One region of the Kitasatospora sp. NPDC001095 genome, then DNA from elsewhere that is predicted to be linked to it. Evidence: riboswitches for the same ligand, from Rfam matches in the RefSeq annotation. Region 1 holds a riboswitch; each other region holds the start of a gene.

The links. Region 1 has a riboswitch for cyclic di-AMP ahead of ACWDBB_RS03860 (M23 family metallopeptidase). Riboswitches for the same ligand answer to the same signal wherever they lie in the genome.
Region 2: it holds a riboswitch for cyclic di-AMP, as region 1 does, so the genes downstream of both, ACWDBB_RS29165 (M23 family metallopeptidase) here and ACWDBB_RS03860 (M23 family metallopeptidase) in region 1, are expected to answer to the same signal.
Region 3: it holds a riboswitch for cyclic di-AMP, as region 1 does, so the genes downstream of both, ACWDBB_RS17585 (LysM peptidoglycan-binding domain-containing protein) here and ACWDBB_RS03860 (M23 family metallopeptidase) in region 1, are expected to answer to the same signal.
Region 4: it holds a riboswitch for cyclic di-AMP, as region 1 does, so the genes downstream of both, ACWDBB_RS19220 (NlpC/P60 family protein) here and ACWDBB_RS03860 (M23 family metallopeptidase) in region 1, are expected to answer to the same signal.

Annotation. Positions count from the first base shown of each region.
Region 1 covers NZ_JBSFKQ010000002.1:419,544-426,888, forward strand. The annotation lists gene ACWDBB_RS03850 (alpha/beta fold hydrolase) at 1-338, opposite strand, end outside; gene ACWDBB_RS03855 (YiaA/YiaB family inner membrane protein) at 414-704, opposite strand; cyclic di-AMP (ydaO/yuaA leader) riboswitch at 900-1,058, shown strand; gene ACWDBB_RS03860 (M23 family metallopeptidase) at 1,071-1,919, shown strand; gene ACWDBB_RS03865 (hypothetical protein) at 1,979-2,854, opposite strand; gene ACWDBB_RS03870 (GNAT family N-acetyltransferase) at 2,897-3,484, shown strand; gene ACWDBB_RS03875 (sensor domain-containing protein) at 3,598-4,338, shown strand; gene ACWDBB_RS03880 (GNAT family N-acetyltransferase) at 4,589-5,041, shown strand; gene ACWDBB_RS03885 (hypothetical protein) at 5,038-6,186, opposite strand; gene ACWDBB_RS03890 (hypothetical protein) at 6,665-7,345, opposite strand, start outside.
Region 2 covers NZ_JBSFKQ010000048.1:21,066-28,410, reverse strand. The annotation lists gene ACWDBB_RS29185 (MarR family winged helix-turn-helix transcriptional regulator) at 1-365, shown strand, start outside; gene ACWDBB_RS29180 (HelD family protein) at 431-2,560, opposite strand; gene purB (adenylosuccinate lyase) at 2,679-4,109, shown strand; gene ACWDBB_RS29170 (MFS transporter) at 4,151-5,692, opposite strand; cyclic di-AMP (ydaO/yuaA leader) riboswitch at 6,046-6,183, shown strand; gene ACWDBB_RS29165 (M23 family metallopeptidase) at 6,186-7,160, shown strand.
Region 3 covers NZ_JBSFKQ010000017.1:116,148-123,492, forward strand. The annotation lists gene mfd (transcription-repair coupling factor) at 1-1,518, shown strand, start outside; gene ACWDBB_RS17565 (hypothetical protein) at 1,646-1,879, opposite strand; gene ACWDBB_RS17570 (MazG family protein) at 2,163-3,191, shown strand; gene ACWDBB_RS17575 (SDR family NAD(P)-dependent oxidoreductase) at 3,196-3,618, opposite strand; gene ACWDBB_RS17580 (cytochrome P450 family protein) at 3,929-5,281, shown strand; cyclic di-AMP (ydaO/yuaA leader) riboswitch at 5,502-5,668, shown strand; gene ACWDBB_RS17585 (LysM peptidoglycan-binding domain-containing protein) at 5,674-6,594, shown strand; gene eno (phosphopyruvate hydratase) at 6,930-7,345, shown strand, end outside.
Region 4 covers NZ_JBSFKQ010000021.1:35,766-43,110, reverse strand. The annotation lists gene ACWDBB_RS19245 (Lrp/AsnC family transcriptional regulator) at 1-214, opposite strand, end outside; gene ACWDBB_RS19240 (rhomboid family intramembrane serine protease) at 211-1,038, opposite strand; gene ACWDBB_RS19235 (hypothetical protein) at 1,240-1,503, shown strand; gene ACWDBB_RS19230 (NYN domain-containing protein) at 1,756-3,069, shown strand; gene ACWDBB_RS19225 (NlpC/P60 family protein) at 3,271-4,311, shown strand; cyclic di-AMP (ydaO/yuaA leader) riboswitch at 4,650-4,803, shown strand; gene ACWDBB_RS19220 (NlpC/P60 family protein) at 4,814-5,929, shown strand; gene ACWDBB_RS19215 (NlpC/P60 family protein) at 6,156-7,202, shown strand.

The sequences.
Region 1 (7,345 bases):
ATGCCGAGGTGGTCGAGCAGGGCGAGGACGTCGTCGGCGATGGCGGCCGGGCTGTAGTCGTCCCAGCTGATCGAGGATTCGCCGAAGCCCCGCAGGTCCATGGTGACGACGCGGTGGCCGGCGGCGACCAGCAGCGGGCGCAGGTGCCGGTACGCGGCCCGGCTGTCGAGCATGCCCGGGAGCAGGACGACGGGGGTGCCGTCGCCCTGCCGGGTGTCGTCGAAGGCGATCCGGCCGCCGGGAACGCTCAGGTACTGGGTGCTCGGAGTGATGGTGCCGTTCACGGGGTCCTCCTCGGGCCGCGGGTGCTGGGCATCGGCGGTACTGCCGATAGCCATAAAGCTAAGGCTAATAGCCTTAGCCGTCAAGCGGTCGGCGGGCCGGGGGGAAGGGGCGCGGTCGGACGGGTGCGGTCAGACCCCTTCCACCTTGAACGGGTCGTGCTCGCTGAGCAGCTTCTCCAGCCGGGCCTGGTCCACCCGGGTGACCATCTCGTTGGACTCCTGCCGGTCCCGGACCACCTTCGCCAGCGTGAACGCGGAGGTGACGGTGTAGAGGAGGCCGATCCCGAGGAAGGCCCGGGTCCACCCGCCGACCGGCAAGTAGGCGATCCCGGCGGCGAGGGCGATGCCCGACAGGGCGAAGGAGAGGACGGCCTGGATGTGGTACGCGGCCGTGGTGCGGGTCTGCATCGGTGCGCTCATGGCGTCAGGATGCGGCCGCCCGGCCGGGCCGCACATGAGTAGGGGTACTCAGATGGGGCCGTGCGTGAGGGGTCGTTCGTTGACGTCCGTTCACCTGGGATCGGGCGGCCCGAAACGGATGGCTTGGAATCAGAGCCTCCTAGGATTAACGTTTGATAACGCAGCGCGGTTGTCAACGCCGTACCCAGACGGCACCGTGCGCCGTCGCCTAATCCCGCCGACCCGCCCCCGGGCAGGTCAGGGAGCCGGGGAACCACGTTCCTTGGGGTGAATCGGCGGGGCTCCGGCCCGGCCGTAGGAGACCTTCCTGCTCCGAACCCGTCAGCTAACCCGGTAGGCGCGAAGGAAGGAAAGGAGCGCGCCTCCGTGGCGTCGACGCACACCCCGGCACACCCGGCCGGCCCCGCAGCCGGTACCCAGCTCCTCGACCACCCCGGCCCGGACGGCCCCGAGGCCTTCGGCCCGGAGGCGTTCGCCGCGGAGGCCGACACCAACCGCCACCGGATGCCGCGTCAGACCCGCGGGGCCTCCCCGCTGCTCGGCGTCACCGCCGTCGCCGCCACGCTGGGCGCCACCGGCTTCGCCTCGGCGACCCCGGCCGCCGCCCCCGCCGTCGAGGTCCCGGACGAGACCCCGGTCGCCCTCTCCGCCGACCCCGGCCTCGCGCTCGCCGCCCGCATCCAGCACCAGGCCGACAGCCAGCGCACCGCCGCCGAGGAGACCGCCCGGCTGCAGGCCGCCCAGGAGGCGGAAGCCAAGGCCGCCGCCAAGGAGGCCGAGGCCAAGCGCGCCGCAGAGGAGGCCGAGCGGGCCAAGGCCGCCGCCCTCACCCTCCCGGTGAACGACTACCGGCTCTCCGCCCACTACGGCCAGAGCGCCCGCTACTGGGCCAACCTGCACACCGGCCTGGACTTCGCCGCCGACACCGGCACCCCCGTCCACGCGCTCGGCCAGGGCACCATCACCTCGGCCGGCTGGGCCGGCTCGTACGGCTACCGGATCGTCGAGACCCTGCCCGACGGCACCGAGATCTGGTACTGCCACCTCTCCTCGATCACCAAGGGCTCCGGCAACGTCGCCACCGGCCAGCAGATCGGCAAGGTCGGCGCGACCGGCAACGTCACCGGCCCCCACCTGCACATGGAGGTCCGCCCCGGCGGCGGCGCCCCGGTCGACCCGGAGCCCTGGCTCCAGCAGCGCGGCCTCAACCCCTGACGCACGCCCACCGACGCACCCGCGGGAGGGCCCTGGACCGGGGCCTCCCGCGCCGCGCCTCACTCCTCGACGGGCAGCTGCGCCAGGTACGCGTCGATCTCCTCCGGGCCCGGCTCCGGCGCCAGCTCCGGGAACTCCGTCACCAGCAGCCGCGGCAGCCCCGGCACCGTCCAGGCGCCGAACAGGTCGAGCGCCGCGTCCACCGCCGCCTCCTCGAACCTCCCGAAGTCCCCGGCCAACTCGTCCGGCATCGGCCGGCCCAGCGCGGTCAGCCGCGCCAGGTTGCGGTAGCTGCGCCGCATCAGGCCCTGCTCCAGCAGCCGACGCGCGCCGTCCGTGGCCATGCCCACCGAGAGCACCCGGCCCGGGCCCCAGCCCCGCTCGTCCGGCTCGTCCAGCCAGCCGGCCGACGCCAGCGCCTCGAACGCCGCCAGCCGCTCCTCCTCGGCGAACTCCCCGAAGCCGGCCAGCCACTCCCGCACCGCCTCCGGGTCCGTGACGTCCGCCCCGTGCGCGTGCAGCAGCAGCGCGTACAGCCGGGGCCAGGTCACCAGGTCGGCGCGGCGCAGCAGCCCGGCCGCGACCTCCCCCTGCCACTCGGCCTCCTCGTGCAGCCGCTCCTGGCGCTTGGCGTTCAGCCGGCGGGCCGCCCGCTGGTGGTCGACCAGCAGCCGGACGGCGTCGCCGTAGGCGAGCGGGTCCTCCTCGGGCGCGGGTTGGACGTACAGGTGGAGCCGCTCGTGGAGCAGGTGCTCCACCGCGTCGGAGGTCAGTTCGGGCCAGCCGTCGTGCATCCTGCCCTCGCCCAGCTCCAGCAGCGCCAGCACCGCGCGCAGCGGCCCCTCGGCCACCGGCGCGCGGTCCTGCTCGGCCGCCCAGGCGAGCAGGTCGGCGGCCTTGGTGCGCGGGGCGAGCCGCAGGTCTTCGTCGTTCATAGTCCGAACGGTAGCCGCCGGGCGGGGATAGGGTCGGCAGCCATGGTCCCCGTACGACTCACCGGCCCGCGACTGGCCGTCCGCGAGTACCACCACACCGAGGGCGACGTGGACGCGCTGCACGCGCTGTTCGGCGACCCGGAGGTCACCCGGTACCTGCCCTTCGGGCCGAGCGACCGGGAGGACTGCGCCGACCAGGTCGAGCTCTACCTGGAGGAGGCGATGGCCGAGGAGCGGGACACCTACCGGCTCGCCGTCACCAGGCTCGCCGACGCCGAGGAGCCGGACGACGCGACGCCGATCGGGCAGGCCTCGCTCACCCTCGAAGGGCACCGCGCCGCCTGGCTCGGGTGCGTGCTGGCCCGCGGGTGCTGGGGCCTCGGCTACGCGGGCGAGACCGTCGGCCTGCTCTGCGACCTCGCCTTCGGCCCGCTGGGCCTGCACCGGCTGGCCGCCCGGGTCGCCGTGGCCAACACGGCCTCCGTCAAGGTGCTCACCGGGCTGGGCTTCCGACTGGAGGGGCGGCTGCGGCACGACGTGTTCGAGGACGGCGTCTGGTCCGACTCCTACCTCTACTCGCTGCTCGCCGACGAGTGGCGCGGCCCGGCCGTCCGGACGGAGGGGGGTTAACCCCACCCCGGATCCGCCAGGCCTCCGGATCCCAGCCGGCCGGCGCGTCCACCAGACTGGACCTCGTCAGCGGGACGAACGACCGACAGTACGAGGGGCCGGGGGCCGGGAGCATGAGCAGCAGCCGCAGCATGGAGGACCGGGGTTGGGACGTCCCGGGCGGTTACGGTGACGACCCGCGCCCCCTCCGGGCCCGGTGGACCGAGCGGCGGCCGGCCCTGTGGCGGGCGCCGTTCTCGGCCTACTACTACCGCGAGGTCGGCTTCGCGCTCAGCGGCCTGCCGTTGGCGATCGCCGGGTTCGCCTCCTCGATCACCCTGCTGTGCCTCGGCCTCGGCACCTTCGCCACCGTCATCGGCCTGCCCGTCCTGGGCGCGCTGACCGGCCTCGCCCGCGGCTTCGGCCGGCTGGAACGGGCCCGGGTGCGCGGCATGCTGGCCCTGGACGTCCCCGGCCCGGAGCCGGTGCGCCAGGTCCGCCCGGGCGGCTGGGGCGCCGTCACCGCGCGGCTGGCGGACCGGGCCGGCTGGAAGGCCGTGCTGTACCAGGTGGTGATGTTCCCCTGGGCGGTGTTCAGCTTCTCGATGACGCTGGTGTTCCTGGTGCTCGGCTGGGCCCTGACGCTCTACCCGCTGTACCACTGGGTCTTCCCGACCTACACCCCCTGGAACGGGTACCGGCTGTTCGACTTCACCGACGACGAGGGCGTCCGGCACGTGTACGAGGTCCAGGCGCCGTGGCAGATCGCCGGGCTCGCGGTCCTCGGGCTGGTGCTGGTCTTCCTCACCACCCAGCTGGTCCGCGGCCTGACCAACGTCAACCGGGCCGCCGCCCAGGGCCTGCTCGGCCGCTGACCGCCCAGGCCCCGCCCGGTTCCCCGGCCACACCCGCCCAGGCCCCGCCCGCACCCCGGACGCTTCCGGAGGCGGCCGGGGCCGCCGCGTGTCCGGATGACCGGGTGGCCGCCGCCGGCATTCCCCCCGCTCCCTCGGACGTCCTGGCCGCCGAGGCGCGCGAGCCGGGCTGCCGACCACCGCCGCCGGGCGGCCCGACGACCAGGTTATGTAATAGTCATCAATGCGGAGCGCCCCTATACTCGCCCGCATGACCGAGACGACGATCCGGCGGGCCGACGAGACCGACGCCGACCGGCTCACCGACCTGATCCAGGCTTCCTCCGCCTACCACGGCGAGTACGCGCCGATGGTCGACGGCTACCGGGTGACACCCGAGTACATCGCCGGCCACGAGGTGTTCCTCGCCACCGACCCGGCCACCGACCGGCTGCTCGGCTTCTACGGGCTGATCCGCGAACCGGCCGAACTTGACCTGATGTTCGTCGCCGACGAGGCCCAGGGGCGCGGCACCGGCCGCGAACTGATCGCCCACATGCTGGAGCAGGCCCGCGCGGCCGGGGTCACCAGCGTGCGCGTGGTCTCCCATCCGCGCGCCGAGCACTTCTACCTGCGGGTGGGCGCCGAACGCGTCGGCACCTTCCCCGCGCGCGGGAGGATCACCTGGGACCGGCCCGAACTGCGCTTCACCGTCGGCTCCTAGGAGGCGGCCTCGGCGGACGGCCCGCCCGGCCGGTCCGGCACCGCCGGTACGGCCTGCGCGGCCGGCGGCGCCGACTGCTGCTCCGGCAGGACGGCCGCCGCCGGGAGCCGGGACAGGATCTTCTCCGCCAGCCAGCTGCGGTCCGACCCGTACGGAATGCCCCGCGGGTCGACCAGCTGCCGCGCCACCGCGTCCCGCAGCCGCTGCGCCCCGGCGGCGGGCAGCCGGGACAGCAGTCCCCGGGCGGCCAGCAGCGCGTGGTACTGCTCGAAGTCGGAGCGCGGGTGCTCGATCGCGTCCAGCACGCTCGGCAGGTCCGCCAGCGCCGGATCGCCCTGCATCAGCGCGAGCGCCTGGATCCGCCGGCCCTCGGAGCCGTCCGCGAAGAGGGCCCGCACCTGCTCGGCGGTCAGCGCCGAGCGCCGCGCGGTCGAGCGGACCTCCGCCACCACGCCCTCCGGGCCGGCCGGCGTGCCGGAGGCGGGCGGCAGCTGCCCGGCCAGCGCGGCCGGGCGCTGCGTGGTACCGCCCAGCAGTCCGAGCTGCTGCATCGCGCGGACCCGCAGGTCGTCCGCGCCCACCTTGTCGCCGTGCCGGTCGCGGTCCTGTCCGGCGAGGAAGAGGTCCAGCGCCTGGTCGGTCTCGGTCAGCGCCTGGGGAAGCGCCAGCCGGGTCACCAGCCAGCCGGCCAGGAAGCCGAAGACCAGGAAGTACAGCACCAGCGCCGCCGCGAACGGCACCGCCGCCTCGCCCCCGCCGAGCACGGGCGCCAGCGCCGTACCGAGGTCGTGCAGCCGCTCGCCGAGCGAGCCGAGCTGGGTCAGCCCGACGCCCAGCAGCACTTTGGTCAGCCAGTCCGAGACCTGCTCCAAATTGGTGTTCGGCGCGTACGAGCCCGGCGGTTCCTCGGAGCCGGCGCCGCCGCGCACCCGGGGCACCCCGAACAGGAAGCCCAGCCCGCCGCCCAGCGCGACCGAGGCCCCGATCACCACCAGCCCGCCGCCGAGCGCCTGCCAGAGGTGCTCCCGGCCGAGCGCGAACAGCAGCAGCCCGACCAGCCCCGTCCCGGCCAGCGCCCCGGCGGCGCCCCACCGCGCCTTCCGCAGCACGGTCGCCCCGCCGCCCAGCCGTCGCGCCTTCGCCATCGCCTACCCCCTGTGTCCGCGCCGCTCCGCCCCGGAATCCGGGCCGACTCTAGCGCCGCGGCGCCGCAGCCGCGGCCACGCCCCTGGTGGCTCCCGGCCGCATCCCGGGCAGCCCCGCCGGCCACGCCCCGGGCTGACCCCGGACACGCCGCGGGGAGCCTCCGGAACCGATGCCGGAAGCTCCCCGGGAACGCAGACGGCCCGCGGGCTGCTCCTCCGCGCCGGCCCGTGCACTGGCCAGGCGCCGAGGCACCGGGGATGTACCGGTGAGCCCGCGGGCCGGGTGACTGCTTGGATTTCGCCTGCCGGAGGCCGAGGGCCTCACCCTGCGCAGGCAGGGGCGGCTCTAGCGAGCAGCCACCTCACGCATCCTGATGTAACTCAACTCAGGATCACCTCCCTTCAGTGTGCTGCCAGCGTAGGCAGCACCCCGGTCGGAGGGCAACGGATTTATTTCGCGGGTTGCCGCGGCCGTCGCTCAGGCGCTCTTGAGCTGGTCCTTGAACTTGGTGAAGTCGACCGTGTTGTCGGGCGACGGGACCTGGATGGTCAGCGGCTTGTCGAAGTCGCTGAAGTCCATCTTGCCGTTGCCGTCCTCGCCGCCGGAGTGCTCGACCCGCACCGGGTAGGGCTTGCCCTCGGTGGCGATCTGCATGGTCGAGACCCCGCCCTTGGGGTCGGTGGACTTCAGGCTGAAGGTCTTCACGCCGTTGACCTCGCCGGCGGAGCCCTTCTCGGCCTTCTCGTTGGTGCTCTTGTCCTCGGTGATCTTCTTGCTGAACTCGGCCAGGTTGCAGACGCTGGTGAGGGAGCCCATCGACGGGTCGTTCTCGAAGCCGGTCAGGTAGCGGCCCTTGAACAGCTCGGCGGCCTTGGCGCCGTTCGGGCCGCCCACGTTGGTCCAGAAGGCGGTGTCCGGCTTGACGTAGGAGGTCTTGCCGTCGCTGATGATCTCGAACTTGCCCATGCCCGGCATCGCCATGGTGCCGGTGCACTGGCTCTTGTTGTCCAGCGACAGGTTCATCTCCATCTTGCCCTCGCCGGCGTCGATGGTGCCGGCCATCTTGAGGGAGGTCGCGGAGGCCAGGGCGTCCTTGGCCTGCTTCATGATGTCCTGGGCGCTGAGCTTGTCGGTGTCGAGCTTCTTCGAGGCGCCCGC
Region 2 (7,345 bases), on a different contig from region 1:
TCGCGGCGGCCGCCGCCCGGCACGGCCTCTCCTCCTCGCAGGCCAAGGCGCTGGGCGCGGTGCAGGAGCCGGTGCCGATGCGGGCGCTGGCCGGGCGGCTGGGCTGCGACGCGTCGAACGTGACCGGGATCGTGGACCGGCTGGAGTCGCTGCGCCTGGCCAACCGGGAGGCGGCGGCCGGTGACCGCCGGGTGAAGATCGTGGTGATCACGGCCGAGGGCCGGGAGATCCTGAACCGCATCCGGGGCGAGATGGCCCGGACCCACCAGGCCTTCGAGGCGATGACCGACGAGCAGCGGATCGCGCTGCACTCGATCTGCTCCCAGGTGCTGCCGGTGCTGGCCCGTACGGGCGGCGCGCAGTAGGACCCCGCGCCGCCCGCGCCACTCGTGCCGCCGGTGCCGGTCGGGCCGCCCGTCGGTCGCGCCGGTCAGAGCAGCCCGGCGAGCTCCGGCGGCAGCGGCCGGTGGTGGAGCAGGGTGAGCGAGCGGGTGGCCCGGGTCAGGGCGACGTAGAGGTCGCGCGGTGCGAGTCCGGCCGGCTCGACCACCACGACCGCGTCGAACTCCAGCCCCTTGGCGTCCGCCACGGTGAGCGCGTCCAGTTCCGCGGTCAGGGCGTCCGGTGCGATCACGCCCAGGGTGCCGGGGCCGGCGGGCAGCCGGGCGAGCGCGGCGGCGAAGTCGCCCTCGGGCACGTGGACGGCGCGGGGCCGCTCGGTGCCGGGGCGGATGGAGTCGGGCGGCCGGTGGCCGGGTACGGCGGCGCGCAGCACGGCGGAGGCGATGGCCATGAAGGGTTGCGGCGTACGGTAGTTGACGGTCAGCCGCTCCTCGCGCCAGCGGCCGGGCAGGTGCGGGTCGAGCATCTCGGCCCAACTGCGGGCGCCGGCGGGCGATCCGGTCTGGGCGAGGTCGCCGACGATGGTGAGCGAGTTGGTCGGGACACGTCGCAGGACGGCGCGCCAGGCCATCGCGGACAGCTCCTGGGCCTCGTCCACGACGACGTGGCCGTAGGCCCAGGTGCGGTCGGCGGCGGCGCGTTCGGCGGTGGAGCGGTACGGGCCGTCGTCGCGGAATCGCCCGGCCAGCGCGGCGGAGTCCAGCAGGGCGTCGCCGGTCTGCCCGGTGATGGTCAACACGCCCTGGGCGAAGGCCAGTTCGTCCGGATCCTGGTCGGCAGCGGCGGATTCCCTTGCCGTGCCGAGAAGTTCGGCGGCCTCGTCGAGCAGCGGGACGTCCTCGACCGTCCACCCGGAGCCGGGCGGACGGAGCAGGGCGGCCGCGTGTTCGGGGGCCGCCGTGGTGAGCAACTCCCGGTCGGTGAGAAGCCTTTCGAGGAGTTGTTGCGGGGTGAGCCGGGGCCAGAGCGGGTCGAGGGCGGCGCGGACGTCCGTCCGCTCCCACAGCTCGCGCGGGGCGTAGTGCGCCTCCTCGTCGTCGTAGGGGCGGCCGAGGGTGAGCGCCTGGGCGATGGCGAGGGCGTCGAGCAGGGTGCCGAGGAAGAAGCCGCGGGCCCGGTTGTGGGGCAGCCGCAGGCCGCGGGCGGCGTCGCGGGCCTCGGCGCAGGCCCGGGCGGAGACCTTCAGCCCCTCGCCGAGGTCCAGGCCGTCGGCCGGGGCCGTCTGGTGGGCGGCCAGGGCGCGCCGGAGCACCCCGGCCATCCAGGGGCCGCCCTTGGCGAAGGCGGTGGCGGGGGCGTCGGTGCCGGTGGCGGTGACGCCGGGGAGGAGTTCGCCGACGGTGCGCAGCACCACCTCGGTCTCGCCGAGGGCGGGCAGCACCTCGTCGATGTACCGCAGGAAGCCGGGGTTGGGGCCGATCACCAGCACGCCGCGGCGCTCCAGCGCGGCGCGGTGGGTGAACAGCAGGTAGGCGGTGCGGTGCAGGGCGGCCAGCGTCTTGCCGGTGCCGGGGCCGCCCTGGACCACCAGGGCGCCGGGCAGCGGGGAGCGGATCACCCGGTCCTGCTCGGCCTGGATGGTGGCGACGGCGGTGCCCATCCGGCCGGTGCGTTCGCGGTCGAGGGCGGCGAGCAGGGCGGCCTCGCCGACCAGGCCGCGCCGGTCGGATTCGTCCAGTCCGGCGAGGTCGAGCGCCTCGTCGTCCAGCCCGGTGAGGGTGCGGCCCCGGGTGTGCAGGTGGCGGCGGCGGACCACGGGGCCGGGGTGGGCGGGGGTCGCGGTGTAGAAGGGACGGGCGGCCGGGGTTCGCCAGTCGAGCAGCAGCGGTTCGTACGCCTCGTCGGTCAGGCCGGTGCGGCCGACGTAGTGGACGGTGCCGTCGCGCTCGTCGAGCCGGCCGAAACACAGGCCGCGCTCGACCGCGTCCAGCCGGGCGGCGTGACGGGCGGCCCCGCGGGCGCGCACCTCGCGTTCCAGTCGGGCCTGGTGGGTGCCGCCGGGTGCGGCCTGGTCGTGGGCGCCGTCGGCGGTGCGGCGGGCGCGTTCGCGGACGGCGTCCAGCCGGGCGTAGAGCCGGGTGAGGTGGGCCTGCTCGGTGCGCAGGGCCGCGGCGAGGGCATCGCCGGGGTTCCCCGTGGCCGCTGGTGCTTGGCTCATCGATGTGATATCCTTGCGGTGAGGAGGCTTTGGAGTGTCATCTGAATGGCGCTCAATTGACCCAGCCTACCCCATCCGCCGACGTCCGGCGTGACCTCGGCTGTTACCCTTGCGAAGCGTGAGCGCGAAGCCCCAGATCCCCAATGTCCTGGCCTCCCGGTACGCCTCGGCGACCCTGGCCCAGCTGTGGTCCCCCGAGCACAAGGTGGTCCTCGAGCGCCACCTGTGGCTGGCCGTCCTGAAGGCCCAGCAGGACCTCGGCGTCGAGGTGCCGGCGACGGCCGTCGCCGACTACGAGCGGGTGATCGACCAGGTCGACCTCGGCTCGATCGCCGCCCGTGAGCGGATCACCCGCCACGACGTGAAGGCCCGCATCGAGGAGTTCAGCGAGCTCGCCGGGCACGAGCAGATCCACAAGGGCATGACGTCCCGGGACCTGACCGAGAACGTCGAGCAGCTCCAGATCCGCCAGTCCCTGGAGCACGTGCGGGACCGCACGGTGGCCGTGCTGGTGCGTCTGGCCAAGCTGTCCGCCCAGCACTCCGAGCTGGTCATGGCCGGCCGCTCGCACAACGTGGCCGCTCAGGCCACCACCCTGGGCAAGCGGTTCGCCTCGATCACCGACGAGCTGCTGGTCGCCTTCCGCCGCCTGGAGGAGCTGATCGCCCGCTACCCGCTGCGCGGGATCAAGGGCCCGGTCGGCACCGCCCAGGACATGCTGGACCTCCTCGGTGGGGACACCGAGAAGCTCGCCGAGCTGGAGCGCCGGGTCGCCGGGCACCTCGGCTTCGACCACGTGCTGACCAGCGTCGGCCAGGTCTACCCGCGCTCGCTGGACTTCGAGGTGCTCACCGCCCTCGTCCAGCTGGCCGCCGCGCCGTCCAGCCTGGCCAAGACCATCCGCCTGATGGCCGGCCACGAGCTGGTGACGGAGGGCTTCAAGGAGGGCCAGGTCGGCTCCTCCGCGATGCCCCACAAGATGAACACCCGCTCCTGCGAGCGCGTCAACGGCCTGGCCGTCATCCTGCGCGGCTACGCCTCGATGACCGGCGAGCTGGCCGGCGACCAGTGGAACGAGGGCGACGTCTCCTGCTCGGTGGTGCGCCGGGTCGCGCTGCCGGACGCGTTCTTCGCCTTCGATGGCCTGCTGGAGACCTTCCTGACCGTCCTCGACGAGTTCGGCGCCTTCCCCGCCGTGATCGAGGCCGAGCTGGACCGCTACCTGCCGTTCCTCGCCACCACCAAGGTGCTGATGGGCGCGGTGCGCGCGGGCGTCGGCCGGGAGACCGGGCACGAGGTCATCAAGGAGCACGCCGTCGCCTCCGCGCTGGCGATGCGGGCCGGCGCCCGGGAGAACGAGCTGCTGGACCGGCTGGCCGCCGACGAGCGGATCCCGCTGGACCGGGCCGCCCTGGACGCGCTGCTGGCCGACAAGCTGTCCTTCACCGGCGCGGCCGGCGCCCAGGTCGCCGAGGTCGTCCGCCAGGTGGAGGCCGTCGCGGCCGCCTACCCGGAGGCCGCCGAGTACGCGCCCGGCGACATTCTCTGACGGGCGGCATTCCCTGACGGGAAGCGCCTTCTGACGTAGCGTCAGCCCTTGGGTGAGGGCCCCGCCGCCGGACCGGTGGCGGGGCCCTCGCGCGTCACGGGGACGTGGCCCGGGTCGAGCGGCGGGGCGGTGGGCCCGCACGGCCAGTCGCAGTTCGGCTCGGCCACCGGCTGCTCCTCGGGGGCGAGCACGTTGCCCCGTACGGTCGCGGAGGCGATCAGCCCGCCGGCGACCAGCAGGCCCGCGCAGATCAGCATGGCGGTGTGGAAGGCGGCGTCGACCGAGGAGGGTACCCGGTAGGCGTCGCCGCTCAGCCCGGCCAGCGCCGGCAGGGCGGCCACCGCGAGCAGGCCGGCCGCGCGGGCGGCGGCGTTGTTGACCCCGCTGGCGATGCCCGCGTGGCGGACCTCGACGGCGGCCAGCACGGTCGCCGTCAGCGGTGCGACCAGCAGCGTCATGCCGCAGCCCATCACCGTGACGGCGGGCAGCACGTCCACCCAGTACGAGGAGTCCGGGCCGATGCGCAGCATCAACAGCACCCCGGCGGCGCACAGCATCGGGCCGACGGTGAGCGGGATGCGCGGGCCGATCCGCTTGCCGAGGCGTCCGGCACGGGCGGACAGCAGCAGCATCAGCACGGTGATCGGCACCAGGGCGAAGCCCGAGACCAGCGGCGAGAACCCGGACACGATCTGGAGCTGCACCACCAGCAGGAAGAAGACGCCGCTGAACGCCGCGTACACGCACAGGGTGACCAGGTTCACCGCGGTGAACAGCCGGGAGGAGAAGAGGCCGAGCGGCAGCATCGGTTCGGGCGCGCGGCGCTCGACGGCCACGAAGGCGACGCCGAGCACCACCCCGATCACCCCGCTGACCCAGACGGCGGGGGACAGGCCCTCGCCGGCCGCGGTCAGCGCGTAGGTGATCGCGCCGAGGGCGAGGGCGGCGAGCACGGCGCCGAGCACGTCGAAGCGGCCGGAGGCGTCCTTGTCCCGGCTCTCCGGCACCGACCGGGTGGCGACGGCGATCACGGCGGCGGCGAGCGGCAGGTTCAGCAGGAAGATCCAGCGCCAGCCGGGGCCGTCCACCAGCCAGCCGCCTAGGAACGGGCCGACCGCCGCCGACACCCCGCCCAGGCCGGACCAGAGGCCGACCGCCGCCGAGCGGTCGTCAGGGTGGAAGACGGCCTGGAGCATGGCGAGCGAGCCGGGGGTGAGCAGTGCCCCGCCGATGCCCTGGACGGCGCGGGCGGCGATCAGCACGTGGATGTTCGGTGCGGCGGCGCAGGCGGCGGAGGCGATGGCGAACCAGACCACGCCGATCAGGAAGACCTTGCGCCGTCCGTACCGGTCGCCCAGCGCGCCGCCGAGCAGGATCAGGCCCGCCAGGGTGAGCAGATAGGCGTTCAGGGTCCATTGCAGGGACGCGAGGGAGGCGCCGAGGTCGGCGCCGATCCGGGGCAGGGCGACGTTCACCACGGTGCCGTCGAGCATCGCCATGCTGGAGCCGAGCACCGTCGCCAGTAGTACCCAGCGGCCCTGCGCGGTGCTCAGGCGCAGGGTGCCGGCCTCTGAGGTGGCCACGGGCGAATCCTGCGCTGCCGGGGCGCACGTGACAAGGGTCACCGGTGGGTGTGTTGACGGTGGGCGGGGTGTGAGTGGGCGGCTGCGCAGCGTCGCGGATCTCGGCGCAGGGTCGTGGATCAGTGGCGGGGGGTGAATGGATTGTGTACGGAACGTGTGCTCCGGCCTGCGGAGGGTCACCGGGGAAGGGGGAATGGTTGCGCTTTCAAAGATCGACATTGCTTCACCCGAACGGATGGGTTTTAGTTCAGCGACCGCCCGGCCAGTCCGGACGGATCCGCCGGGTGGAACGCCGAGTCCTGCCGCTGCCCGGTGGTTCGAAACGAACTCTGTACGGCAGGAGCGGGGGACCCACAGGTAAGTCGCCGGACCGGAGTTCGCGCCTCAGGGCGCGGGCGTCCAGGACCGGCTAGGGGTGAAGCCGCGCATGCGGCCGGGCAACTCCAGCCCGAACCCGACAGCTCACCTCGCAGGCGTCGGAGAGGAAACTTCCATGCCTGCTCAGGCTCGTCGTATCGCCCTGCCCCGCGCCGCCCGCATCGGCATCGCCACCGCCGTCACCGGCGTCTCCTTCGCCCTCCCGCTCGTCACCGCGATGAGCGCCCAGGCCCACACCGCTCCGGCCGCCCCGGTCGCGCAGGCCGCCGCCTCCGCCCGCGCCGAGTCGGCCGCTGCTCCGGCCGCCCAGGCAGTGCAGGAGAGCTACCGCGTCGTCAGCGGTGACACCCTGTCCAAGATCGCCGAGGTCAAGAACGTCGAGGGCGGCTGGCACGCGCTGTACGAGCAGAACCGCTCGGTCGTCGGTGCCGACCCGAACCTGATCTTCGCGGGCCAGCGGCTCGCGCTGCCGGGCCACGCCGTCGCGCCGTCGGCCGACTCCGCTCCGGCGAAGGCCGCCGCCCCGGCCGAGTCGGTCGCTCCCGCGACCCAGGCCGCCAAGGCGCAGGACCGGGTCCAGGTGCGGACCGAGGCCGCCAAGCCGGCCACGCAGCTGCAGACCCAGCTGCAGGTCGCCACCCCGGCCCAGGCCGTGACCGCCACTCCGGTCGCCGCCGCCACCTCCGGCTTCGTCGCCCCGCTGGCCAACCCGAGGCTCGGCACCGCCTACGGTGTGGCCGGCTCGATGTGGGCCTCCGGCCACCACACCGGCCAGGACTTCGTCGCCTCCACCGGCACCCCGCTGCGCGCCATCGCCAACGGTGTCGTGGTCAAGGCCGGCAACGGCGGCGCCTACGGCAACGAGGTCGAGATCAAGCTCGCCGACGGCCACTACGCCGAGTACGCGCACCTCTCCTCGATCGGCGTGAGGATCGGTCAGGCCGTCACCGTCGGCCAGCAGATCGGCCTGTCCGGTGCCACTGGCAACGTGACCGGCCCGCACCTGCACTTCGAGGTCCGCAACGGCTCGGAGTACGGCTCGGACATCAACCCGGTCGCCTACCTGCGCGCGCACGGCGTCGCGCTCTGACCCACGGCTGAGCTCCGAGGGTTTCCGGAACCACCGTCGCTGCGGGGCGAAACGATCCTCCGGGATGGTCATGTCGGGTGACCGCTCGACCGGGTGATCGCCGCACGGCGGACATGGGCGCGGGACACGCCCAGGCCGGCCCGGCCGTACGAGGACTCCTCGTGCGGCCGGGCCGGCCACTGCCG
Region 3 (7,345 bases), on a different contig from region 1:
GCCGTCCTGGTGCCGACCACGCTGCTGGTGCAGCAGCACTTCTCGACCTTCGCCGAGCGCTACGCCAACTTCCCGGTGACGGTGAAGGCGCTGTCCCGCTTCCAGACCGACACCGAGGCCAAGGCCGTGCTGGAGGGGCTGTTCGAGGGCTCGGTGGACGTCGTGATCGGCACCCACCGGCTGTTCTCCTCCGAGACCAGGTTCAAGGACCTCGGCCTGGTCATCGTCGACGAGGAGCAGCGGTTCGGCGTCGAGCACAAGGAGCAGCTGAAGAAGCTGCGCGCCAACGTGGACGTGCTCACCATGTCCGCGACGCCGATCCCGCGCACCCTGGAGATGGCCGTCACCGGCATCCGCGAGATGTCCACCATCACCACCCCGCCGGAGGAGCGGCACCCGGTGCTGACCTTCGTCGGCCCGTACGACGAGAAGCAGATCTCGGCCGCGATCCGGCGTGAACTCCTGCGCGAGGGCCAGGTGTTCTACATCCACAACCGGGTCGAGTCGATCGACAAGGCGGCCGCCCGACTGAAGGACCTGGTGCCCGAGGCGCGGATCGCCACCGCACACGGGCAGATGGGGGAGACCCAGCTGGAGAAGGTGGTCGTCGACTTCTGGGAGAAGGAGTTCGACGTCCTGGTGTCGACCACGATCGTGGAGTCCGGCATCGACATCTCCAACGCCAACACCCTGATCGTGGAACGCGGCGACACCTTCGGCCTCTCCCAGCTGCACCAGCTGCGCGGGCGGGTCGGGCGAGGGCGCGAGCGCGGCTACGCGTACATGCTGTACCCGCCGGAGAAGCCGCTCACCGAGACCGCGCACGAGCGGCTGGCCACCATCGCCCAGCACACCGAGATGGGCGCCGGCATGTACGTCGCGATGAAGGACCTGGAGATCCGCGGGGCGGGCAACCTGCTCGGCGGCGAGCAGTCCGGGCACATCGCGGGCGTCGGCTTCGACCTCTACATGCGGATGGTCGGCGAGGCGGTGGCGGAGTTCCGCGAGTCGCTGGCGGGCGGCGGGGAGCCGGAGGAGGAGCCGCTCGAGGTGAAGATCGAGCTGCCCGTCGACGCCCACGTGCCGCACGACTACGCGCCCGGCGAGCGGCTGCGGCTGCAGGCGTACCGCTCGATCGCCGCCGTCAACTCGGAGGAGGACATCCGGCAGGTCCGGGACGAGCTGGTGGACCGCTACGGCAAGCTGCCCGAGCCGGTGGAGAACCTGCTGCTGGTCGCGGCGCTGCGGTTGTACGCCCGGCGGTGCGGGATCGCGGACATCACCCTCCAGGGCTCCAACGTCCGCTTCGGGCCGGTGGAGCTGCGGGAGTCCCAGCAGCTGCGGCTGAACCGGCTCTACCCGCGCAGCCAGGTGAAGGCGGCGGCCCAGCAGCTGCTGGTGCCGCGCCCGAGCACCGGGCGGATCGGCGGCAAGCCGCTGGTCGGGCGGGAACTGCTGGGCTGGTGCAGCGAGTTCCTGTCGGCCATGTTCGACGACCTGGCGGGGGCGAAGAAGTAGCGTCCGCCGCTCGGCGGTTCCCGGCTGGTTCACGGCTGGGGCCCCGCGGGGTTCACAGCTGGATCGCGGCGGTCTCGGGCTTCGGCCCGGGGCCGCCGTTCCGTACGTACGGGGGTGCGTCGGGAAGTCAGCCGAGCTTCGACTGGCCGGCCTGGTTGGAGAAGCCGTTGTCCAGCGCGAACTGGACCTTGTCGAGCTTGGTGCCGTCCGGGACCTCGAAGGTGACGAAGCCCTTGCCCGTCTCGCCGGGAGCGATGTTGGTGGGGGTCCGGAAAGCGGGGCCGACCTTGGTCTCCTCGAGGTTCGGCCCGTACGCCTGGCCCTGGGCGTTCACGACCTCCGCGAACGCATCGGCCTCCACCTCCTGGCCCCCGAAACCCCGCTGACCCACCCCGCCCCCCCCGACATCGAGACGCCGCCCCGCCGCCCCGCCACCTGCCGGCCCGTTCGCCGAACGCTGTGCCACAGCCGCTCTCCACCGCCCCGACGGACGGCGTCGCCATCTCGGATCAGGAAGCGGCCGGGTCGACTTTTCGTGCTGGTGGCTTGCTGGGGAGTAGGGCGGCGTCTGGGAGCGGGAAGTCGGCGGGTTCGGCGTTCTGCGCTGGTGGGGTCGTGGCTGGGGGCGGAGGTAGGTTCGGGGTGTGACGACGAATGTTCCGGGCGCGAAGTTGATCCTGCTGACCACCACCCACCGGGTGGCTCCCGGGCTGCTGGCGTGGCCGGCGTGGGAGGCGTTGCGGTCGGCGGGGCGGGTGTTGGTGGGGGACGAGGGGCATCCGCAGGTGGCGGCGGTGCGGCAGGCCGGGGTGGGCGTGGAGGTCGTGCCGGCCGGGTCGGCGCCCGCGTTGGCGCGGCTGCTGACCGGGCAGCCGGCCGGGGGCGGGCCGACGGTGTGGCTGGGCAGCCCGGACGGGGACCCGGGGCTGACCGACGCGTTGGCGCGGCTCGCGGTGGAGCAGGCCGGCGAGGTGCCCGAGATCGAGGTGCTGCCCGGCTCGTACGACCTGCCGGGGTCGCGGCTGCTGGACCTGGTGACGGTGATGGACCGGCTGCGCTCCCCGGGCGGTTGCCCCTGGGACGCCGAGCAGACGCACGAGACCCTGGTGAAGTACCTGGTCGAGGAGGCGTACGAACTGGTCGAGGCGATCGAGGACGGGGAGCGGCAGACGCTGCGCGAGGAGCTGGGCGACGTCCTGTTCCAGGTGGTCTTCCACTCCCGGATCGCCGAGGAGCACCCGACCGACCCGTTCACCGTCGATGACGTGGCAGGGGACATCGTCGAGAAGCTGATGTACCGGCACCCGCACGTGTTCGGGAACGTCGAGGTCGAGGGTGCCACCGAGGCGGAGGCGAACTGGGAGCAGCTGAAGGCGGCCGAGAAGGCGGACCGCGAGTCGGTGCTGGACGGCGTGCCGGCCGGGCTGCCCGCGCTGGCGTACGCGGCGAAGCTGGTGTCCCGGGTGCGCCGGTCCGGATTCACCGGGATGCCGGACGAGCCGTACGAGCTGCCCGCCGAGCTGACCGCCGACTCGGCGGGCCGGCTGCTGCTCGCGGTGGTGCAGCGGGCCCACGACGCCGGGGTGGACGTGGACGCGGCGCTGCGGTCGGCCGCGCGCGGTTACCGGGACGGAGTGCGCGCGGCCGAGGGTCTCGAGCCGGACGGGGAGTAGGTGCTCAGGCCGCCGTGGCGGTGTGCTCCGGGCGCCGCTGCGGCGGGACGAGTTCGCCGATGGCCTCGCCGACGAGGAGGACGAGTTCGGCGAGCCGCTCCAGGTCGAGGTGGTCGGGCAGGTCGGCCAGCGAGATGATCCGCTCGCCGCCCGGGCCGGCGACGGCGAACAGGTCGATCGGCCCGAGGTGCTTCTCGGCGGTGTCGACGAGGGCGGCGACGTCGCTGGGGCGCCGGATGTCGCCGCAGACGCCGACGACGGGGCAGCCCGGCCGGTCGAGTTCGGTGGCGAGGTCCTCGGCGACGCCGACGTACTGGTCGGCGATCAGCATTCCGGCGGCGCCGGCCGCGGAGAACCGGCGGGCGAGGCCCGCGCCCGACCCGCCGTCGAGGACCGCGATGACGACGACTGACCCGCTGACCCGCATGGCCTGCTCCTCCCTGTGGGCGACACCGCACCGGCGCCCACGCGTACTGCGGAGGATCGTAGGCACGTCCTGACCCTCCGCAACAGGGATTACCCCTCAGGTGACCAGGCTCACGCCCGCCCCGCGGCCAAGAGTCGGCCAAGAGCTGTCCACGGACCGTCCACGACCCGTCCACGGACGGTCAACGGCCCGGCCACGGCCTGTCCATGAGCCGGCCGTGGCCCGGTCATGACCCCGCCGCGGAGCGCCGCCCGACGGGCGCGCCCCGCCGGAAGGCGGGTGCGCCGGTCGCACCGGATACGGTCGGTCCATGCCAGCTCAGCCCGACCCCGCCCGGCCCGCCGCCGCGTCCTCCGATGCCCCCGCCCCGCAGCTGTTCACCTGGGAGTTCGCCTCCGACCCGTACCCCGCCTACGCCTGGCTGCGCGAGCACGCCCCGGTGCACCGCACCACCCTGCCGAGCGGGGTGGAGGCCTGGCTGGTGACCAGGTACGCCGACGCCCGGCAGGCGCTCGCGGACAGCCGGCTGTCGAAGAACCCGGCGCACCACAGCGAGCAGGCGCACCGCACCGGCCGGGTGGGCATCCCGGGGGAGCGGCAGGCGGACCTGATGACCCACCTGCTGAACATCGACCCGCCGGACCACACCCGGCTGCGCCGCCTGGTGTCGAAGGCGTTCACGCCGCGCCGGGTGGCCGAGTTCGAGCCGAGGGTGCAGCAGCTCACCGACCGGCTGATCGACGGCTTCGCGCAGCGCGGCTCGGCGGACCTGATCCACGAGTTCGCCTTCCCGCTCCCCATCTACGCGATCTGCGACATGCTCGGGGTGCCGGCCGAGGACCAGGACGACTTCCGCGACTGGGCCGGGATGATGCTGCGACACACGAAGCCGGGGCAAGGCGGCGGCCAACGCGGTGGCGTGGGGCGGGCGGTGAAGCGGATGCGGGCGTACCTGCTGGAGCTGATCCACCGCAAGCGCGCCGACCTCGGGGACGACCTGATCTCCGGTCTGATCCGGGCCAGTGACCACGGTGAGCACCTGACGGAGAACGAGGCCGCGGCGATGGCCTTCATCCTCCTCTTCGCGGGTTTCGAGACGACCGTGAACCTGATCGGCAACGGCACGTACGCGCTGCTGCGCAACCCGGAGCAGCGCCGGCTGCTGCAGGAGTCGGTGGCGCGCGGGGAGAGCGCGCTGCTGGAGACCGGGATCGAGGAACTCCTGCGCTACGACGGGCCGGTGGAGCTGGCTACCTGGCGGTTCGCGACCCGTCCGCTGACCATCGGCGGGGTGGACATCCCGGTCGGCGACCCGGTGCTCGTGGTGCTGGCCGCGGCGGACCGCGACCCGGCCCGGTTCGCCGCCGAGAACACCCTGGACCTGGCCCGTACGGACAATCCCCACCTGGGCTTCGGGCACGGCATCCACTACTGCATCGGCGCTCCGCTCGCCCGGTTGGAGGGGCGTGCGGCGCTGGCCTCGCTGCTTTCCCGGCTGCCCGATCTGCGGCTCGCGGAAAGCCCGGACGCCCTGCGCTGGCGCGGTGGCCTGATCATGCGTGGGCTGCGCGAACTACCGGTGGAATTCAGCCCGGAGGGCCGCTCTCCGCACACCCCTCCGCAGCCCCCTTCGCAGGCCTCTCGAACGCCTCCGACCTGCTGAGATCACGCTGACGGGAGGTCGCCGATCGCCCGCCGCCGGAGGTGTGAACACCCATCAATCCGGACATAACACCGCTGTTGGTAGGCGATCGAACACGGGCCGTAATTGTCGTGTGATATCGACGATATGAGCTTGTGATTGTCCTGATGATCTGTCTACTCTCCCTGGAGTTCGCAGCTGCGGACCTCGTGCGCGGAACGCCGAATCCTGCCCGCCGCGCCCGGGAAACCGACCAGACCCTGGGCAGGGGCGGGGGAACCAGGTTTGTTGCCGTCTCCCACGGCTTGGGGTGAAGCCGCCCGAGCGGAATCGTTTCCGCGTACGGCGGCCGGGCCACCTCCCGGTCCGAACCCGACAGCTCACCTCGCAGGCGTGCGGAGAGGGACCTCTTCATGCTGTTCGTTGGAACTGGCCGTCACCGTCGTCGCACCCAGGCCGAGAAGGCCATCGCCGTCGCCGGTGTGGCCGGCGTCGGACTCGCGATGCCGCTCCTCACCGCCACCGGTGCCTCCGCCGCCCCCGCCTCCACCTGGGACGCCGTCGCCCAGTGCGAGAGCGGCGGCAACTGGAGCATCAACACCGGCAACGGCTTCTACGGCGGCCTCCAGTTCACCTCCAGCACCTGGAAGGCGTACGGCGGCACCGCCTACGCGTCGCAGGCCAACCAGGCCAGCAAGGCCCAGCAGATCTCGGTCGCCGAGAAGGTGCTGGCCTCGCAGGGGCCGGGCGCCTGGCCGGTCTGCTCCCAGAAGGCGGGTCTGACCAAGGGCGGCGCCGCGGCCGTGGTCGACACCTCCTCGGACGCCAAGCCGCAGTCCGCCCCCAAGCAGCAGACCCCGAAGCCCGCCGCCAAGCCGGCCGAGAAGCCGGCCGCGCAGCAGCCCGCCGCCCAGAAGCCGGTCCAGAAGCCCGCCGCCCAGAAGCCCGCCGCGCAGCCGGTCCAGCAGGCCGCCCCGCAGCAGCAGGCGCAGCCGCAGACCCCGGGCTTCTCCGGCAAGGCCGGCTGGGACGCCGACGCCAAGGTGTTCTGGTACCAGAACAACGGCGCCTGGTACTGGACCAGCCACCAGAGCGTCTACCAGCAGTACGCCGGCCAGGCCGCCGCCCAGCCGCAGTACGCTCCGCTCGCCGCCCAGCAGGCCCCGCAGGCCGCCGGCCACGACTACACCGTCCGCGCCGGGGACACCCTGTCGACCATCGCCGCCGCCCAGGGCGTTTCCGGCGGCTGGCACGCGCTGTACGAGCAGAACCACGCCACCGTCGGCGGCGACCCGAACCTGATCATGCCCGGCCAGGTGCTGCACCTCGGCTGAGCCGTCGCACCGGCCGTCACCCGACGCCGTCGTGACCCGACGCCGTCGTCACCCCGGCCGTCACCCCCGTCGTGGCCCGACGCCGCTCCGCCCGCCGTCCGAAGGGGACCGGTTCCTACCGGTCCCCTTCGTCCGCATTCGCCCGCTCCGGTGGGACAAGCTGGGACAAGCAGGTGAACTACCGGTGGGTAGTGGAGCCACACGCTGAGACGGGACCGAGGTGGACGTGGCCCCGGGAGCCCGGGCGGTTAGGCTCTGGTCGTAACGACTCCGCAATCGTCCTGCTGACAGCACCCACCGTCAGACCGGACCCTGCTTCCGCAAGGAGATGCCTCGTGCCGTCCATCGATGTCGTCGTAGCCCGTGAGATCCTCGACTCGCGCGGCAACCCCACGGTCGAGGTCGAGGTCGGCCTCGACGACGGCAGCACGGGTCGTGCCGCTGTCCCGTCGGGTGCCTCCACCGGCGCCTTCGAGGCGCTGGAGCTGCGCGACGGCGACAAGAACCGCTACTTCGGCAAGGGCGTCGAGAAGGCCGTCCTGGCCGTCATCGAGCAGATCGGCCCGGAGCTGGTCGGCTACGACGCCACCGAGCAGCGCCTGATCGACCAGGCCATGCTGGACCTGGACGCCACCCCGGACAAGTCCTCGCTCGGCGCCAACGCCATCCTGGGCGTCTCGCTGGCCGTCGCGCACGCCGCCTCCGAGGCCAGCGACCTGCCGCTGTTCCGTTACCTGGGCGGCCCGAACGC
Region 4 (7,345 bases), on a different contig from region 1:
GGGTCTCGGTGTGGGCCACGCCCGGGACCTTGTTGAGCCGGCCCGGGATGACCTCGGCCAGGTCGTCGTGCCGGCGCACCCGCACCATCGCCACCAGGTTGTAGCCGCCGGTCACCGAGTAGACCTCGCTGACGCCCTCGATGGCGGCGATGGACTCGGCGATCTCCGGGATGCGGTCGACACTGGTCTTGATCAGGACGATGGCGGTGATCACAGTTCGGGCTCCTTTGTGGGGTGCCGCCAGCGTATCGGGCGTCGGCGCGGTCGTCTCGGGGGGTGGCGGACCGCGGTACAGGCGTAGAGGAACCCGGCCGAGAAGCCGATCACGTGGACCAGGTAGGCCACCCCGGGGCCGGCCGAGTGCACCGACCACCATTGCAGGGCGAACCAGAGGCCGAGCACCAGCCAGGCGGGGAAGCGCAGCGGCAGGAAGAGGAGCAGCGGGACGAGGGTGGTCACCCGGGCCCGGGGGTGGAGGCGTAGATAGGCACCGAGGACGGCCGCGATCGCCCCGGAGGCCCCGATGAGCACCCGGGTGGAGTTCGGCGAGTGCGCCTCGGCGAGCGCGAAGCCGTACGTGGTCAGGCTGCCGGCGGCCAGGTAGAAGAGGACGTACCTGGCCCGGCCGAGCCGCCGTTCCACGGTGGGGCCGAAGACCTGGAGGAAGAGCAGGTTCCCCAGCAGGTGCAGCCAGCCGGCGTGCAGGAACAGCCCGGTGAGGACGGACAGGGCCGGGTGCTTGCCCGGGGTCGGGGCGGCCGGGCAGCCGGGGGCCGGGTCGGGGGCCTCGGCCAGCTGCTCGGCGGTCAGCGGCCGTCCGGCCAGCACCTCGGCCGGGACGGCGCCCCAGCGCTGCTCGTACCGCTGCTCCGAGCAGACCCGGGCCTGGCCGGTGCCGTACAGCGGGTTGAGCCCGGCGGCGGGGCCGAGCAGGAAGACCAGGGTGTTGAGGGCGATCAGGGCGTAGCTGACCACCGGGACGGGCACCGCCGGGCGGCCGGCCCGGGCGGCGGTGTGGTCGGGGACCGCGAGCGCCATGCGGCCAAGCATCCCTCCGGGCGCCGCAGGTGACACGGTGGTTTACGGCAGGTGGACTAGCCGGGGAGTTCAGGCGACCGGTGGCCGCGGTGGTTGCCCCAGGCAATAGGCTTGGGGCGGGCATTCCCGCCTCCCGCCGCCGATGCCGGGGCTCCGGGGGGAGCGCCTAGCCCACCCAGGGACCACCCGAGAGGACCCCCGATGACCGTCCCCGCCCTGACCGCCGAGACGCGCTGGCGCTGCACCCTGTGCGGCAACCTCACCCGCTTCGACGTGACCCGCACCGCGCGGGTGACCGAGTTCCTGCACTTCGACCTGGCCGGCGAGTCCGAGGTCGAGGAGACCGAGGTGCTCAGCGAGACGATCGAGTCGGTGCGCTGCCGCTGGTGCAACGCGGTGGACCAGGTCGAGCTGGTGGCCCGCCCGGGTGCCGAGGGGGAGCAGGCCCCCGCCGAGCAGGGCTGATCCCCGCCGCCGCGGCGGGCGGGTGCGCGGAGCACCCGCCCGCGCCGCACGGGACAATACAGAACAAGACGCACGGAGCGTGACGACAGGGGCGGCCGCGGCCGACCCCGCTGGACCAGGATCGGAGCCGAGGACGTGGTGGACGCAGCGAAGGAGCCCGGCGAAGCCCAGGGGCTTCAGCCCGCTGCGGCCGAGGCCCAGGCCGAGGCGGCCGGGACGGCGGACGACTCCTCCGAGCCCGCGGCGGAGCGCGTGGCCGAGAAGCTCGACCGGCCGCTGCCCGAGGGGGTGCGCCGGCGCGTGGTCGGGCTGGCCTCGGACGCGCTCGGCGGGCTGCCGCCGGCCGAGCTCCCGCAGAGCCTGCGCCAGTACGTCAAGTTCACCCCGGTGCGGCGGGCCAAGTACGCGGCCACGGCGCTGGCGGCGGCGCTGGAGGCGGAGCCGGCCTTCCGGGTGCGGATAGCCGAGCGGCTGCGCCTCGGGCAGCCGGACCTGGTGAGGGCGCTGGAGTGCGGCACCGTCCCGAGCGCCGCCGATCCGATGGACGTCGCGGCCGCCGCCTACCTGGTGCGTTCGGAGGGCTGGAGCCGGCTGGTGGCCGAGGCCGGCGAGGAGGCCGAGCGGGCCGGTGCCGAGGACGCGGCCGCGGAGGCGGCCCGGCTGGTGGAGAAGCTGCAGGCCGAGCTGGCTGAGGTACGGGCCGCCGCCCGGGCGGACCTGGACCGGCAGCGGGCCGAGTCCGACGGTGTCCGCAAGGAGGCCGAGTCGCTGCGCAAGAAGGTGCGGTCGCTGGAGAGCGACACCCGCCGGGCGCAGGCCGAGACCCGCCGGGTGAGCGGTGAGCTGGAGGCCCTGAAGGCGCAGGCCGCGGCCGAGCGCGGCGCTGCCGAGACCGAGGCGCGCAGGCTCCGGCACCGGCTCTCCGAACTGGAGACCGCGGCCGAGCAGGGCCGCCGGTCGGCCCGCGAGGGGCGCAGCGTCGAGGACATGCGGCTGCGGTTGCTGCTCGACACCGTGCTGCAGTCGGCCCAGGGTCTGCAGCGGGAGCTGGCGCTGCCGGTCTCCCAGATCCGCCCGGCGGACCTGGTGGAGGCGGTGGTGCCGGGGGCGGCCTCGCCGCACGACGTGGCCCGGCGCGGGCTGGCCGAGGACGATCCGGCGCTGCTGGACCAGCTGCTGGCGATCCCCCAGGTCCACCTGGTGGTGGACGGCTACAACGTGACCAAGGCCGGCTATCCGGCACTGCCGCTGGAGCAACAGCGGATCCGGCTGCTGGGCGGGCTGGCGATGCTGGCCCAGCGCACCCAGGCGGAGGTCACCTGCGTGTTCGACGGGCAGGACCTGGACGTCCCGGTGATCATGGCGCCACCGCGCGGGGTCCGGGTGCGGTTCAGCCGGACCGGGGAAACGGCCGACGAGCTGATCCGCCGTCTGGTGCGGGCCGAGCCGCAGGGCCGTCCGGTGGTGGTGGTGTCCACCGACCGGGAGGTCGCGGAGGGCGTGCGGAAGGCGGGCGCGCGCCCCGTGGCGTCGGTGCTGCTGTTGAACCGGCTGGCCCGACCCTGACCTCGGCCGATTCCGTGTGATTCCTGGTCAGGGGCGGTTCCGGGGCCTTGTGAGGGGGCTGTGGAGTCAGTGTGGGGTGGCCGAGTTCATGCCATCGGGGGAGTGGCAAAACGGATAGATCTTCACTAGGGTCTGGCGTCAAACCTATTTTCGGGAATCTCATCCCATCAGGTGAGTCCGCTGGAAGAAGGAGCCGGTCCCTTGGCCTCCCACCGCCGTCGTCCCAAGCAGCCGAGCCGCGCGCGGATCTCCGTGCTCACCGCTGCCGCTGCGACCGCGGTCGCCCTCTCCGCCCAGGTGGCCGCGCACGCCGCGCCGCAGCCGAACAAGGCGGACGTCAAGGCGCAGATCGACCAGCTCCAGGAGGAGCAGGAGCAGGCGGCGGAGAAGTACAACGGCGCCAAGGAGCGGGCCGACCAGCTGCGCAAGCAGGCCGACCAGCTGCAGGACCAGGTGGCCCGCAGCCAGGAGCAGATGACCCAGCTCCAGGGTGGCCTGGCCGAGGTGGCGGGGGATCAGTACCGCTCCGGCGGCATCGACCCGTCCGTCCAGCTGATGCTCTCCTCCGACCCGTCCGGCTACCTGGAGAAGGCCTCGACCGTCCAGCAGGCCAGCACCAGCCAGGCCGAGGCGCTCAAGGGGCTGCTGGAACAGCAGCGCCGGCTGGACCAGGAGAAGGCCGAGGCGGCCGCCGTGCTCGCCTCGCTGGACACCACCACCAAGGACCTCAATCAGGCCAAGGCGGACGTCAACACCAAGCTGAAGGCCGCCCAGGACCTGCTGAACTCGCTCGGCGCCGCCGACCGCGCCGCGCTGAAGGCCCAGCAGGCGCAGGACGACCGCGCCTCGCGCGGCAGCGAGCGAGTCGACCTCGGCAGCCTGCCGCCGGCCAGCGGCTACGCGGCCGTGGCGATGGCCAAGGCGATGAGCAAGCAGGGCTCGCCGTACGTGTGGGGCGCCACCGGCTCGACCACCTTCGACTGCTCGGGCCTGATGGTCTGGTCGTACGGGCAGGCGGGCGTCTCGCTGCCGCGCACCTCGCAGGAGCAGGGCCACTACGGCACCCGGGTGCCCTCGCTGGACCAGGCCCAGCCCGGCGACCTGGTGATCTACGGCTCCGACATGCACCACGTCGGGATGTACATCGGCAACGGCATGGTGGTCCACGCGCCGCACACCGGTGACGTGGTGAAGGTGATGAAGGCCGACGCGATGCCGATCAACACCATCCGCCGGGTCTGACGGTCCGACACGCCCGCCGGGCTCCCTCGAGGGCCTGTGAAAAGCGCCACCCTCCCTTGGGGGTGGCGTTCGGCTTTCCCGCCCTTTCGCGACCACATGCTGAGAACCGATCAGCCTTGTGTGTGCCAGTGGTCACCATCGGTCATTTTCACAAAAGAACTTGGGTAATCTTCTGCCTTTTTTCTGACAAGGATTTGAACGGATCACGGTTCAGTTACTAGGGTCATGCTCCGAACCACCGCACTGTCGATCGCCCAGCCAGGGTGGCGGCGGTGGTTACCGCCGAGTTCGCGAGGCAGCGGGGCAGGTCGAAGCGACTGCCCGACAGGGGAGCCCAGTGTTCGGGGGCGCTGCGGAGCGGAGCCGGGGAACCATGTTCCTCCGGGGTGAATCGGCGCCAGGTCGGCCGGTGGAACGGCCGTGAGGCGTCGTAGGGCATGCTTCCGGCCCGAACCCGTCAGCTCACCCGGTAGGCGGACGTAGGAAGAAGGAGTCCGCCTTCGTGGCGTCCCATCGTCGTCCCAAGCCCGCCGGTCGCGCCCGCGTCTCGATCCTGACGGGTGTCGCCGCGGCGGCCGTCGTCCTCTCCGCGCAGGGTGCCCACGCGGACCCGCAGCCGACCAAGGAACAGGTCAAGGGGCAGGTCGACCAGCTCAACGAGCAGGCCGAGGTCGCGACCGAGAACTACAACGCCGCCCAGGCCAAGCAGCAGGAGCTGGAGAAGCAGGTCTCCGGCCTGCAGGACCAGGTGGCCCGTCAGCAGGCCCAGGTCACCGAGCTCCAGGGCGGCCTCGCCGAGATCGCCGGCGAGCAGTACCGCAACGGGGGCATATCCCCGACCGTCCAGCTGATGTTCTCCTCCAGCCCGGACAACTTCCTCAGCCAGGCCGGCACGCTGAACCAGGCCGGCAGCACCCAGAAGGGGCAGCTGAAGGAGCTCCAGGAGCAGCAGCGCAAGCTCGACCAGGACCGCAACGAGGCCCAGGGCAAGCTCGCCGAGCTGGAGTCGACCACCCAGCAGCTGAAGGCCTCCAAGGACGAGGTCCAGGGCAAGCTGAAGGCGGCCCAGGACCTGCTCAACACCCTGACCGAGCAGGACCGCCAGGCGCTGCGCCAGGCCGAGGAGAAGGCCGCGGCCGACGCCAAGGCCAAGGCCGACGCCGCCCAGGCGCAGCAGCAGCAGGCCGACCGCGCCTCGCGCGACAACAGCCGCGGCAACCTGGCGACCGGCTCGACCGCCGCTCCGGTGAAGGTGGCCGCGGGCAGCTCGCGCGGTGCCGCCGCCCTCTCGTACGCCGCGTCCAAGGTCGGCAGCCCGTACGTCTGGGGCGCCACCGGCCCGGGCTCCTTCGACTGCTCCGGCCTGATGGTCTGGGCGTTCAACCAGGCCGGGGTGTCGCTGCCGCGCACCTCGCAGGCGCAGGCCGGGGCCGGCACCCGGATCGGCTCGGACATCTCCCAGGCCCAGCCCGGCGACCTGCTGATCTTCTACAGCGACGCCCACCACGTCGGCATCTACGCCGGCAACGGCCAGGTGCTGCACGCTCCCAAGCCGGGTGCGTCGGTGCGCTACGAGGCGGTCGGCAACATGCCGCTGACCTCCATCGTGCGGGTCTGATCCCCGCTCGGACGCCTCCGGGCCCGGTCTTCCCCAGGGAAGGCCGGGCCTGCGGCTTTTCCGGCGGGTCGAGCTGATGTCCGATTAGGGGTCGAATATTCGGGTTGGGAAGGGTTTGGACTCGCTTGCCCGGACTCGCTAACGTCTGCCACCGGACTCCCGCTCGACGGCCGCCCGTCCCGGTGCGGCGGCGGGGCCGCGCCGCAGGATTGGAGCCGCTGCCGCCATGCCCGTGCACCGCCGTTCCCAACTGCTCACCCGGGCGCTGGTGCTGACCGCGGCCGCCGCCACCGCGCTGGGCGTGGCCGCCGGAGGCCGCGCCCAGGCCGCGCCGGACAGCCCGGACCCGGGCGATCGTCAGGACGTCAGGACGCAGGTCGAGCAGCTGTACGACGAGGCCGAGCAGGCCTCCGAGAAGGCGAACGCGGCGCAGGAGGCCCAGCGGCGGCTCCAGGGCGAGACCACGATCCTCCAGGGCGAGATCGCCATTGCCCAGGACCAGCTCAACGAACTGCGCGGCGACCTGGCGACAGTGGCCGGGGCCGAGTACCGCGGTGGCGGAATGGCCCAGACCGCCCAGCTGTTCCTCTCGTCCGACCCGGAGGGCTACCTGGTCCGCGCCCGCACCCTGGGCCAGGCCGCCGCGCGCCAGCAGGAGACCCTGCACGAGCTGGTCACCCGGCAGCGCCGGCTCGACCAGCGCCGCACCGAGGCGGCCGGCAAGCTCGCCGAACTGGACCAGACCCGCCGCACGCTCGCCGACACCAAGCAGCAGATCCAGCAGCGGCTCGCCGGGGCGCAGAAGCTGCTGAACGGCCTGGGCGCCGCCGAGCGGGCCCGGATGACGGCCCAGGACGCCCGGGACGCCGAGCAGCGCGCCACCCGGGGCACCGACCGGCTGGACCTCGGCACCGCCCCGCCCGCCTCCGAGCGGGGGGCGGCCGCGCTTGCCGCCGCGGTGCGGATGATCGGCTCCCCGTACGTCTACGGGGCCACCGGACCGCACGCCTTCGACTGCTCGGGTCTGATGTACTACAGCTGGCGGCAGGCCGGAGTGACCCTGCCGCGCACCTCGCAGGCCCAGGCGTACGCCGGGCAGCGGATCAGCCTGTCCGAAGCGCGACCGGGAGACCTGGTGATCTTCTACCGGGACATGCACCACGTCGGCATGTACGCCGGCGGCGGCGTGATCGTGCACGCCCCCCGCCCGGGTGCCAAGGTCCGCTACGAGAGCGTCACCGCCATGCCGGTCTCCGGGGTGGTCCGGCTCTGAACGCCCCGACGCCCGGCTCCGCCGACCCCGCCGGGATACCCCGCCCCCGCCGCGCCCTGTCCCGGCGGGGCGCGCTGCTGCTCGCGGCCGGCGGGCTGGCCCAGCTGTCGCTGCCCCCGGCCGCCCCGGCGGCGCCGCCCGCG